DNA from 2 places in the Sphingomonas sp. SORGH_AS_0438 genome. Region 2 is predicted to be linked to the other one. Evidence: riboswitches for the same ligand, from Rfam matches in the RefSeq annotation. Region 2 holds a riboswitch; the other holds the start of a gene.
The links. Region 2 has a riboswitch for cobalamin ahead of QE452_RS05175 (DUF1852 domain-containing protein). Riboswitches for the same ligand answer to the same signal wherever they lie in the genome.
Positions count from the first base shown of each region.

Region 1 (4,491 bases), 1.7 Mb from region 2:
ATCCGCGCGCCGACCTCTATCGCTGCATGCGCCATGCCGCGATCGGCGGTGGCAAGCGGCTGCGGCCGCTGTTGACGATCGCGACCGCCGACCTGTTCGGCGTCGATCGCGCCTGCGCCGTGCTGGTCGGCACCGCGATCGAGGCGATCCATGTCTATTCGCTGATCCACGACGATCTGCCGGCGATGGACGATGACGACATGCGCCGGGGCAAGCCGACCGCGCACAAAATCTATGGCGAGGCGACCGCGATCCTGGCGGGCGACTGCCTCCATGCGCTGGCGTTCGAGGTGCTGGCCGATGCGGATACGCATCCCGATCCGTTCGTGCGGTCCGAACTGGTGCTTGATCTGGCGCGCGCCGCCGGCCCCGGCGGCATGGCGGGCGGGCAGATGATGGACCTGGAGGCGGAAAAGGCGCGCTTCGACCTCGGCACCGTCACCCGGCTCCAGCAGATGAAGACCGGCGCGCTGATCTGCGCGGCGGTGGAGGCGGGCGCGATCCTGGGCCGGGTGCCGCCCGAGGGGCGCGTGCCTCTGCGCGGCTATGCGCACGACCTGGGCCTCGCCTTCCAGATCGCCGACGACCTGCTCGATGCCGAGGGCGACGAGGAACTGGCCGGCAAGAAGCTGCGCAAGGACGGCGAGGCGGGCAAGGAGACGTTCCTGTCGCTGCTCGGCGTCGATCGTGCCCGCGAGCAATGCGGGATGCTGGTCGACCAGGCGGTGCAGCATCTGCGCGGCTATGGCGCGGAGGCGGACCTGCTGCGCGCCATCGCCCGCTATGTGGTGGAGCGCGACCGGTGACCCGGATCGGCGTCTATCCCGGCACCTTCGACCCTGTCACACTCGGCCATATGGACATCATCCGGCGCGGCGCGAAGCTGGTCGACCGGCTGGCTGGTGGTGGGGGTGACGACCAATGCCTCCAAGTCGCCGATGTTCTCACTCGACGAGCGGATGGCGACGGTGCGGCGCGAGGTGGCGACGATCGGCGGCGCGATCGACGTGGTGCCGTTCGATTCGCTGCTGATGGACTTTGCCGTGCGCGAGGGGGCGAGCGTGATCGTGCGGGGCCTGCGCGCCGTCGCCGATTTCGAATATGAATATCAGATGGCGGGCATGAACCAGCAGCTCAACCGCCATGTCGAGACCGTCTTCCTGATGGCCGATGTCGCGTTGCAGCCGATCGCGTCGCGGCTGGTCAAGGAGATCGCGCTGTTCGGCGGCGACGTGTCGAAGTTCGTGCCCCCCGATGTGTGCCGGGACCTGGTCGCGCGCGTCGCGGCGCTGGGGCGCGGTCGGCAGGCTGATTGACCGGACCCGCGCCGGCGGCTAACCGCGCCGCCGTGACGGGTTCCCCCTGACCGGGGATCAAAAGGGAAGCCGGTGAGTGGTTTGTCCACGATCCCGGCGCTGTCCCCGCAACTGTGACCGGCGAGCGGCCGCCCCAACAGGCCACTGGACCCAGAGACGGTCCGGGAAGGCGGGGCGGCGGCGATGACCCGGAAGCCAGGAGACCTGCCCGTCACGGTCGATCCATCGCGCCGGCGGGAGCACCGGAGCGGACGAGGCGATATTCCTCGAGCGAACGACGCGCGGCGACGCGTGCGCAATGGTGCGGACGCCGCCGAGAGGGGGAATGCGTTCGTGTTGAGATTTGCCGTGTCCGTCCTGGCGCTTGCCGCCGCCGCTCCCGCACTGGCGCAGGCGGCCCCGGACGACGACCAGATCGTCGTCACCGCCGCCCGCGCGCCGCAGAAGCTGGACGAGGTCGGCCAAGCGCTGACCGTCATCGACCGCGCGGAGATCGAGGCGCGCCAGACCGTCTCGATCGCCGACCTGCTGTCGACCACGCCGGGCGTCACCGTCACCCGCAATGGCGGGATCGGCAGCCTGACCAGCCTGCGCATCCGGGGCGCGGAAGCGGAGCAGACGCTGGTCGTGATCGACGGCGTGCGCGTCAACGATCCGTCCTCGCCCGGCGGCGGCTTCGACTTCGCCAACCTGCTCTCCTCGTCGATCGAGCGGATCGAGGTGCTGCGCGGGCCGAATTCGGTGCCCTGGGGCAGCCAGGCGATCGGCGGCGTCGTCAACATCATCACCCAGGCGCCGACCGACCGGTTCCGCGCTCATGCGCGCGCCGAATATGGCTATGCGAACAGCGCCTTCGCCAGCGCCGGCGTGTCGGGCGGCGCCGGGCCGCTCGCCCTGTCGCTGACCGGCGGCTATCTGGACAGCGACGGCATCTCCGCCGCCGCCAATGGCCGCGAGCGTGACGGATACCGCCAATATGGTGCGAACGGCCGCGCGACGCTGGCGCTGACCCGGGACATCGGCATCGACCTGTCGGGCTGGTATGCGCATAGCCGGGTCGGGCTGGATGGCTTTCCGCCGCCCGACTATATGCTGGCCGACACCGCCGACTATGCCAAGACGCAGGAAGTCTATGGCTATGCCGGCGTCCATGCGAACCTGCTGGACGGCCGCCTCCGCAACCGTGCGGCCTTCACCATCGCCGATATCAACCGCGACAATTACGAACCCGCCTTCGGCACCGGCCCCAGCTTCATCGGCCGGGGCCGGTCCGAACGCTATGAATATCAGGGTGATTTCCGGCTGGCCGAGCCAGTCCGCCTGGTCGGCGGCGTCGAGCATGAGACCAGCCGCTATGACGACGGCTTCCTCAAGCGTTCGGTCGGCATCACCAGCGTCTATGGCCAGGCGATCGTCCAGCCGATCCGCGCGCTGACCGTCACCGGCGGCGTGCGGCATGACGATCACCAGCGTTTCGGCGGCCGCACCACCTTCGGCGCGGACGCGGCCTGGGCGCTGGCGACCGGCACGACGCTGCGCGCCAGCTATGGCGAGGGGTTCAAGGCCCCGACGCTCTACCAGCTCTACAGCGCCTATGGGAACGAGGCGCTGCGGCCGGAGACGGCGCGCAACTATGACCTGGGCGTCGAACAGGCGCTGGTGGAGGGCCGGATGCGGATCGGGGCGACCTGGTTCCACCGCGACACGCGCAACCAGATCAGCTTCCGCAACTGCGTCGGCGCGACCGAGTGCGCGGCCTATCCCTTCGGCCGCTACGACAATATCCAGCGCACCCAGGCCGAGGGTGTCGAGTTCACCATCGCGCTGCGTCCGGTCGATGCGCTGACCCTGTCGGGCAACGTCTCCTATATCGACAGCCGCAACCGCACGCCCGGCGCGGCCTTCGACCTCGACCTGGCGCGCCGGCCCAAGGAGACGGCGGCGGTCAATATCGACTATCGCCTGCCCTTCGGCCTGTCGGTCGGCGGCACGGTGCAGATGGTCGGCGACAGTTACGACGACGCGGCCAACAGCGTCCGGCTGGACGGCTATGCGCTGGCCAGCCTGCGCGCGGAACTGCCGATCGGGGATCGCCTGTCCGTCTATGGCCGCGTCGACAACCTGTTCGATGAGGATTACCGGGTCATCGCCGGCTATGGCACCTATGGCCGCGCCGCCTATGGCGGCATCCGCGTGACGCTCGACTGAGATGCGCGCGCTGGCCCTCGCCCTCCTGCTCGCCGGCTGTGCGCAGCCGCCGGGCGGGGGCGGGGGCATCGTCTCGACCAATCCATGCGCGGATGCGATGCTGGTGCACATGGTGCCGCCCGCCCGCATCGCCGCGATCAGCCATTATTCGCAAACGCCCGGCGCCTCCTCGATCCCGCTCGCCCTTGCGCGCCGCTTCCGCGCCACGGCGGGAACGGCGGAGGAGGTGATCGCGCTCCGGCCCGACCTGGTCGTCGCCTCCAGCTTCACCGCGCCCGCCACGCGGGAGGCCTGGGCGCGCGCCGGGCTGAAGACGCTCTATCTCGGCATCCCCGCCACCATCGCCGCCAGCGAGGCGCAGGTGCGCGAACTGGCGCGGGCGGTGGGGGCGGCTCCGGCCGGCGAGCGGATCGTGCGCGACATTGATGCTGGCCTGCGCCGCACCCGGCCGACGGATGCCCGGCGACCAAGGGCCTTGCTCTACATCTCCGGCGACCTCGCCAATGGCGGCGGCACCTTGCTGGATGAAGCGATGACGCATGTCGGCCTGACCAATGCGGCGGCGGGCTATGGCCTGGCCTTTACCGGGCGGCTGCCGGCGGAGACCCTGGTCGTGCACCCGCCGGACCTGGTGATCGCGCCCGACCGCAACCGGCTGGCACGCTTGCGCGAACGGCTGTTGCCGCACAGCCGGGCGGCGACGATCGACCCGGCCCTGCTCTATTGCGGCGGTCCCACGATTCCCCCGGCGCTCGACCGGCTCGCCGCGATCCGCCAGGAGGGGCCATGAGCCGATCGATCCGCCTGACCATGCTCGCGCTGCTGGTGGTGGCGCTTTTCCTGGGTTCGCTCGCCTGCGGCAAGGCGGTGGTGCCGCTGTCCGCCTGGTTCTCGGGCGATCAGCGCTGGTGGATCGTGGCGGAGCTTCGTTTGCCGCGCGCGGTGCTGGCCGTGGCCCTGGGCGCGG
Region 1 covers NZ_JAVIZS010000001.1:2,813,885-2,818,375, reverse strand. Annotated here, with positions in the region: gene QE452_RS13100 (farnesyl diphosphate synthase) at 1-806, shown strand, start outside; partial or broken gene coaD (pantetheine-phosphate adenylyltransferase) at 803-1,316, shown strand; cobalamin riboswitch at 1,337-1,543, shown strand; gene QE452_RS13090 (TonB-dependent receptor domain-containing protein) at 1,665-3,524, shown strand; gene QE452_RS13085 (ABC transporter substrate-binding protein) at 3,526-4,314, shown strand; gene QE452_RS13080 (iron ABC transporter permease) at 4,311-4,491, shown strand, end outside.
Region 1: linked by a shared signal. The riboswitch ahead of QE452_RS13090 (TonB-dependent receptor domain-containing protein) and the one ahead of QE452_RS05175 (DUF1852 domain-containing protein) in region 2 are both predicted to bind cobalamin.

Region 2 (4,491 bases):
TGCAATGGTTCGTCAGGGCGGTGACGGCGCGGCGCGACGAGATCGCGCGCGACCTGTCCCGCGGCAAGCTGCAGCCGATCCTCGACATCGACGAGCGGGATGGCGACGTTCTGTGGGAATTCTGGATCGACGGCTTTTCCGATGCGATCGCGTTGCGTCCGGATGCGTGGGACGCCGCGGCCGCTGATAGCGAATGGGCCGATCCGTGGCGGCGCCTGCTGGCGCTGATCGCGATCGCCCGCGACGAAAGCGATCTCGACAGCGTGGAGATCAATGCGTTCCAGGACCGTGCGGTGGCCGAACTGACGGACACGATCCAGCGCCTCCATGCGGCCCGCGCTCATACGGGCGAGACGAAGGCGAATGCCATGGAGACAGTCGCGCCGGCCAAGACCGGCCGCAACGATCCCTGCCCCTGCGGCTCGGGAAAGAAGCGCAAGCATTGCTGCGCCTGACCTGCCGAACCCGAATGGACGATGTCTTCCGTGGTTGGTCGCACCGGATCAATCGGGTGCTGCCCGCCCGCAACCGGGACGGGCAGCACGGTTAGGCCCGCTTATTTGGGAAAATGGATCCCGCAAAGCTTGTTGCCGTCGGGATCGCGAACATAGGCGAGTTCGATCGTGCCCATGGAGGCCGTGTTGCGCGGACCCGGCGGTGCTTCGATCGACGTGCCGCCATTGGCGACCGCAACATCGTGAAACTGCTTCACCTGCTCCGGCGAGTTGCAAGCAAAGGCGACGGTGCTGCCGTTCGCGACGGTTGCCGGCTCGTCGTTGATCGGCTGGCTGACGATGAAGTTGGTCCCGTTGTCGTTCCGATAGATCAGTCGGGTATGACCGCTGTCGGCGATGTTCCGCATCGCCTCCCCTACGCCGAGGGTGCCCAGCACCGTGTCGTAGAAACGCTTCGATCGCTCAATGTCGTTCGATCCGACCATCGTGTGAAACAGCACGCTATTCTCTCCTGCTTGGGACAGTGCCCGGAACGAACGGAAGCGGCATCCGGGCCATCGGATCGGTGCAGGCGGCCCGAAGGATGAAGCGGATATCGGCCAGGACCGATTGCCGGGCCGGGAATTTGGCTTGTCAGGGACCATGGGGCGGGCCACCCTCGCCACCCGATGACGACATCCCCCATTTCCGAAGACTATGCCCGCGGACGACGCGACGGACTGCGCATGGCGCTGTCGATCCTCGAAGCGGAGGAGGCCAAATGGGAAGCCCGGCTGGGCGAAAGCCCGTCCTGGCGGACAAACGCGATGCGGGTCATCCGCCACAAGGCCTATCAGGTCGCGCGCAAGCGCGTGCAGACGGCGCTTCATCGGCTGCAACCGAAATCGGAAGCCGCGTTGCCCAGCGAAATCGCACAAAGGATCGACCAGGCCGGCTTGTAGGCGCACGCGCCCTATCTTGCGCCAGAGGGCATCCGGGCGCCGGACATCACGTCATCAAGATATAAGGATATCTTTATATCATGATTGACAATGCCTCGGTGTTGGTGTTGGAACGCGGCGTCGAGGTTCCCCATCCCAGGCATGGCGATGGGGCTAAGACGGGAAGCCGGTGGTGTCCTTCAGGGCAGAGTCCGGCGCTGCCCCCGCAACTGTAAGCGGCGAGCGGCGGCTCCAATTCGTGTCACTGGGTTCCCGCAAGGAGCCCGGGAAGGCCGGAGCCACCGCGTCGACCCGCAAGCCAGGAGACCTGCCTTTCGACGCCATAACGTTCCTCGGACGGGGGTTCCTCCGGTGGATCGCGCTCGACGCGACGGTCCGTGACGTTCCGCCATCCGGGCCTGTCCCTGCCTTGCGCGCTCTCGCCTGACCTCTGTCCGCAAAGCCAGGTGAGTCATGACGAATAGCGGGTTCACATTCACGATCAGCAGCATCCCGTTCAACGAGGACTATCGTCCGGCCGACAGCACGCGCATCACCACCAACTTCGCCAATCTCGCCCGAGGCGACAACCGGCAAGAGAATCTGCGCAACACGCTGATGATGATCGATCGCCGTTTCAACGCGCTGATGCACTGGGACAATCCCACCGGTGATCGCTACACGATCGAGTTGAAGATCATCTCCGCCGCGCTGACCATTGGCGATGGTGACGCCGACGACGCGCTTCCCCTGATCGAGATTCTGCACACCAGCATCGTCGACCGACGCAGCGGCGAGCGGACCGATGGCATCGTCGGCAACAACTTCTCCTCCTACATCCGGGACTACGACTTCAACGTCGTTCTCCCGGACCACCTCAGGACCGGAGGTGGCGGTGCGCCGGACGATTTCGGCGATCTCCACGGCGCTCTGTTCAAGCGCTTTCTCGGCTCAAGCGCCTATCGCGACCATTTTCGGAAGGCCCCGGTCATCTGCCTGAGCGTGTCGAGCAAGGCGATCTACCACCGGACGGCAAACGTCCATCCTATCCTCGGCGTCGAGTATCGGAACGACGATACCTCCCCGACCGACCGGTATTTCGCGAAGATGGGCATGAAAGTGCGCTACTTCATGCCGCCGCACAGCGTCGCGCCCCTGGCCTTCTATCATATCGGCGATCTGGTCAGCGACTACACCAACCTCGAACTCGCCGGCACGATCGCGACGATGGAGACGTTCCAGAAAATCTATCGCCCCGAAATCTACAACGCCAACTCCGTGGCGGCGGAGCAGTACCGGCCGAGCCTGACATATCAGGACTATTCGCTGACCCGCATCGTCTACGATCGCGAGGAGCGCAGCCGGCTCGCCGTGGAGCAAGGCAAGCTGGCCGAGGCGCATATCATCGCGCCGCATGGTGCCGCCCTTCGACGCTGGTCCGCGACCTGCGGCCTCTGATCCCACCCAAACGACAGGTATATTCCATCATGACGAGATTGTTGCCGACGACGACGGCGGGCAGCCTGCCCAAGCCCAGCTGGCTTGCTCAGCCCGAGACCCTGTGGTCGCCGTGGAAGCTGGAGGGTGAGGAACTGATCGCGGGCAAGCAGGACGCGCTGCGTCTGGCGGTCGACGATCAGCGCCAGGCGGGCATCGATATCCTGGGAGACGGCGAGCAGACCCGCCAGCACTTCGTCACGACGTTCATCGAGCATCTGGACGGCGTCGACTTCGAGAAGCGCGAGACGGTGCGTATCCGCAACCGTTACGACGCCAGCGTGCCGACGGTCACCGGCGCCGTGTCGCGGCCCCGCTCGGTCTTCGTCGACGATGCGCGGTTCCTGCGCGCCCAGACCACCCAGCCGATCAAATGGACCCTGCCGGGGCCGATGACGATGATCGATACCCTCTTCGACGCCCATTACCGGAGCCGCGAGAAGCTGGCCTGGGAATTCGCCCGCATCCTCAACGAGGAGGCCCGCGAACTGGAGGCTGCGGGCGTCGACATCATCCAATTCGACGAACCCGCCTTCAACGTGTTCTTCGACGAGGCGAACGACTGGGGTATCGTCACCCTGGAACGCGCCGCCGAGGGCCTGAAGGCCGAGACCGCCGTCCACATCTGCTACGGCTATGGGATCAAGGCCAATACCGACTGGAAGAAGACGCTCGGCTCCGAATGGCGGCAATATGAGGAAACCTTCCCCAACCTCCAGAAATCGAAGATCGATATCATCTCGCTCGAATGCCAGAATTCGCGAGTGCCGATGGACCTGATCGAGCTCGTCCGCGGCAAGAAGGTGATGGTCGGCGCGATCGACGTCGCCACCGATAGCATCGAGACGCCGGAACAGGTCGCCGATACCCTGCGCAACGCCCTGCGCTTCGTCGATGCGGACAAGCTCTACCCGGCGACGAATTGCGGCATGGCGCCTTTGAGCCGCAAGGTCGCGACCGGCAAGTTGAAGGCGCTGGGTGCGGGCGCGGCGATCGTCAGGCGGGAAATCACGGCCTGACCGGCGCAGTCGGGGGCTGTTCGGCGACTGCCAGCGTCTGACGTACCTAGGCTCCGACCCCGATCCGCTTCCTCGGCTTCGCCATCATCGGGCTAATGCCGGGAAGCGGATGACGGGTCATCCTTGGCAGGCCGTCCGCCCGCAACCCCATTCCAGACCGATGCCCCGTCGCCGACGAAGCGCATCACGACCTATCGAAGCCCGATCGTCATCGGGACGGCGCGACCGCCGACCGCCGGAGGAAGCGGGCGGCAAGCCGGCGACGCACGGGTTCGTCGTACAGCTTCAGACTCGCATAGGCGATCAGCACGGCGACGATCACCAGCAGGACGCCCATGGGCGCGCCGATACGGGCCGGGACCTTCTGGTCCACGACCCAGGCCGTGTAGAGGTAGATCAGGGGATAATGGGTGATGTACAAAGGGAAGGACAGGTCACCGAAGAACCGGGCCACGCGCAGGCTTTTGCCATCGGCCAGTTTCTGCCCGGCGCCGATCGCGACGATCAGCGGAAACAGCAACAGCACGCAGGCCGCATCGTACAGGCCATTGCGCCAGTCATGCGGCGTGTCGCCCATACGCGGCAGCGCCAAGGCCAGGA
Region 2 covers NZ_JAVIZS010000001.1:1,085,051-1,089,541, reverse strand. Annotated here, with positions in the region: gene QE452_RS05190 (UPF0149 family protein) at 1-455, shown strand, start outside; gene QE452_RS05185 (VOC family protein) at 557-940, opposite strand; gene QE452_RS05180 (hypothetical protein) at 1,181-1,396, shown strand; cobalamin riboswitch at 1,503-1,726, shown strand; gene QE452_RS05175 (DUF1852 domain-containing protein) at 1,850-2,833, shown strand; gene QE452_RS05170 (methionine synthase) at 2,863-3,891, shown strand; gene QE452_RS05165 (acyltransferase) at 4,100-4,491, opposite strand, start outside.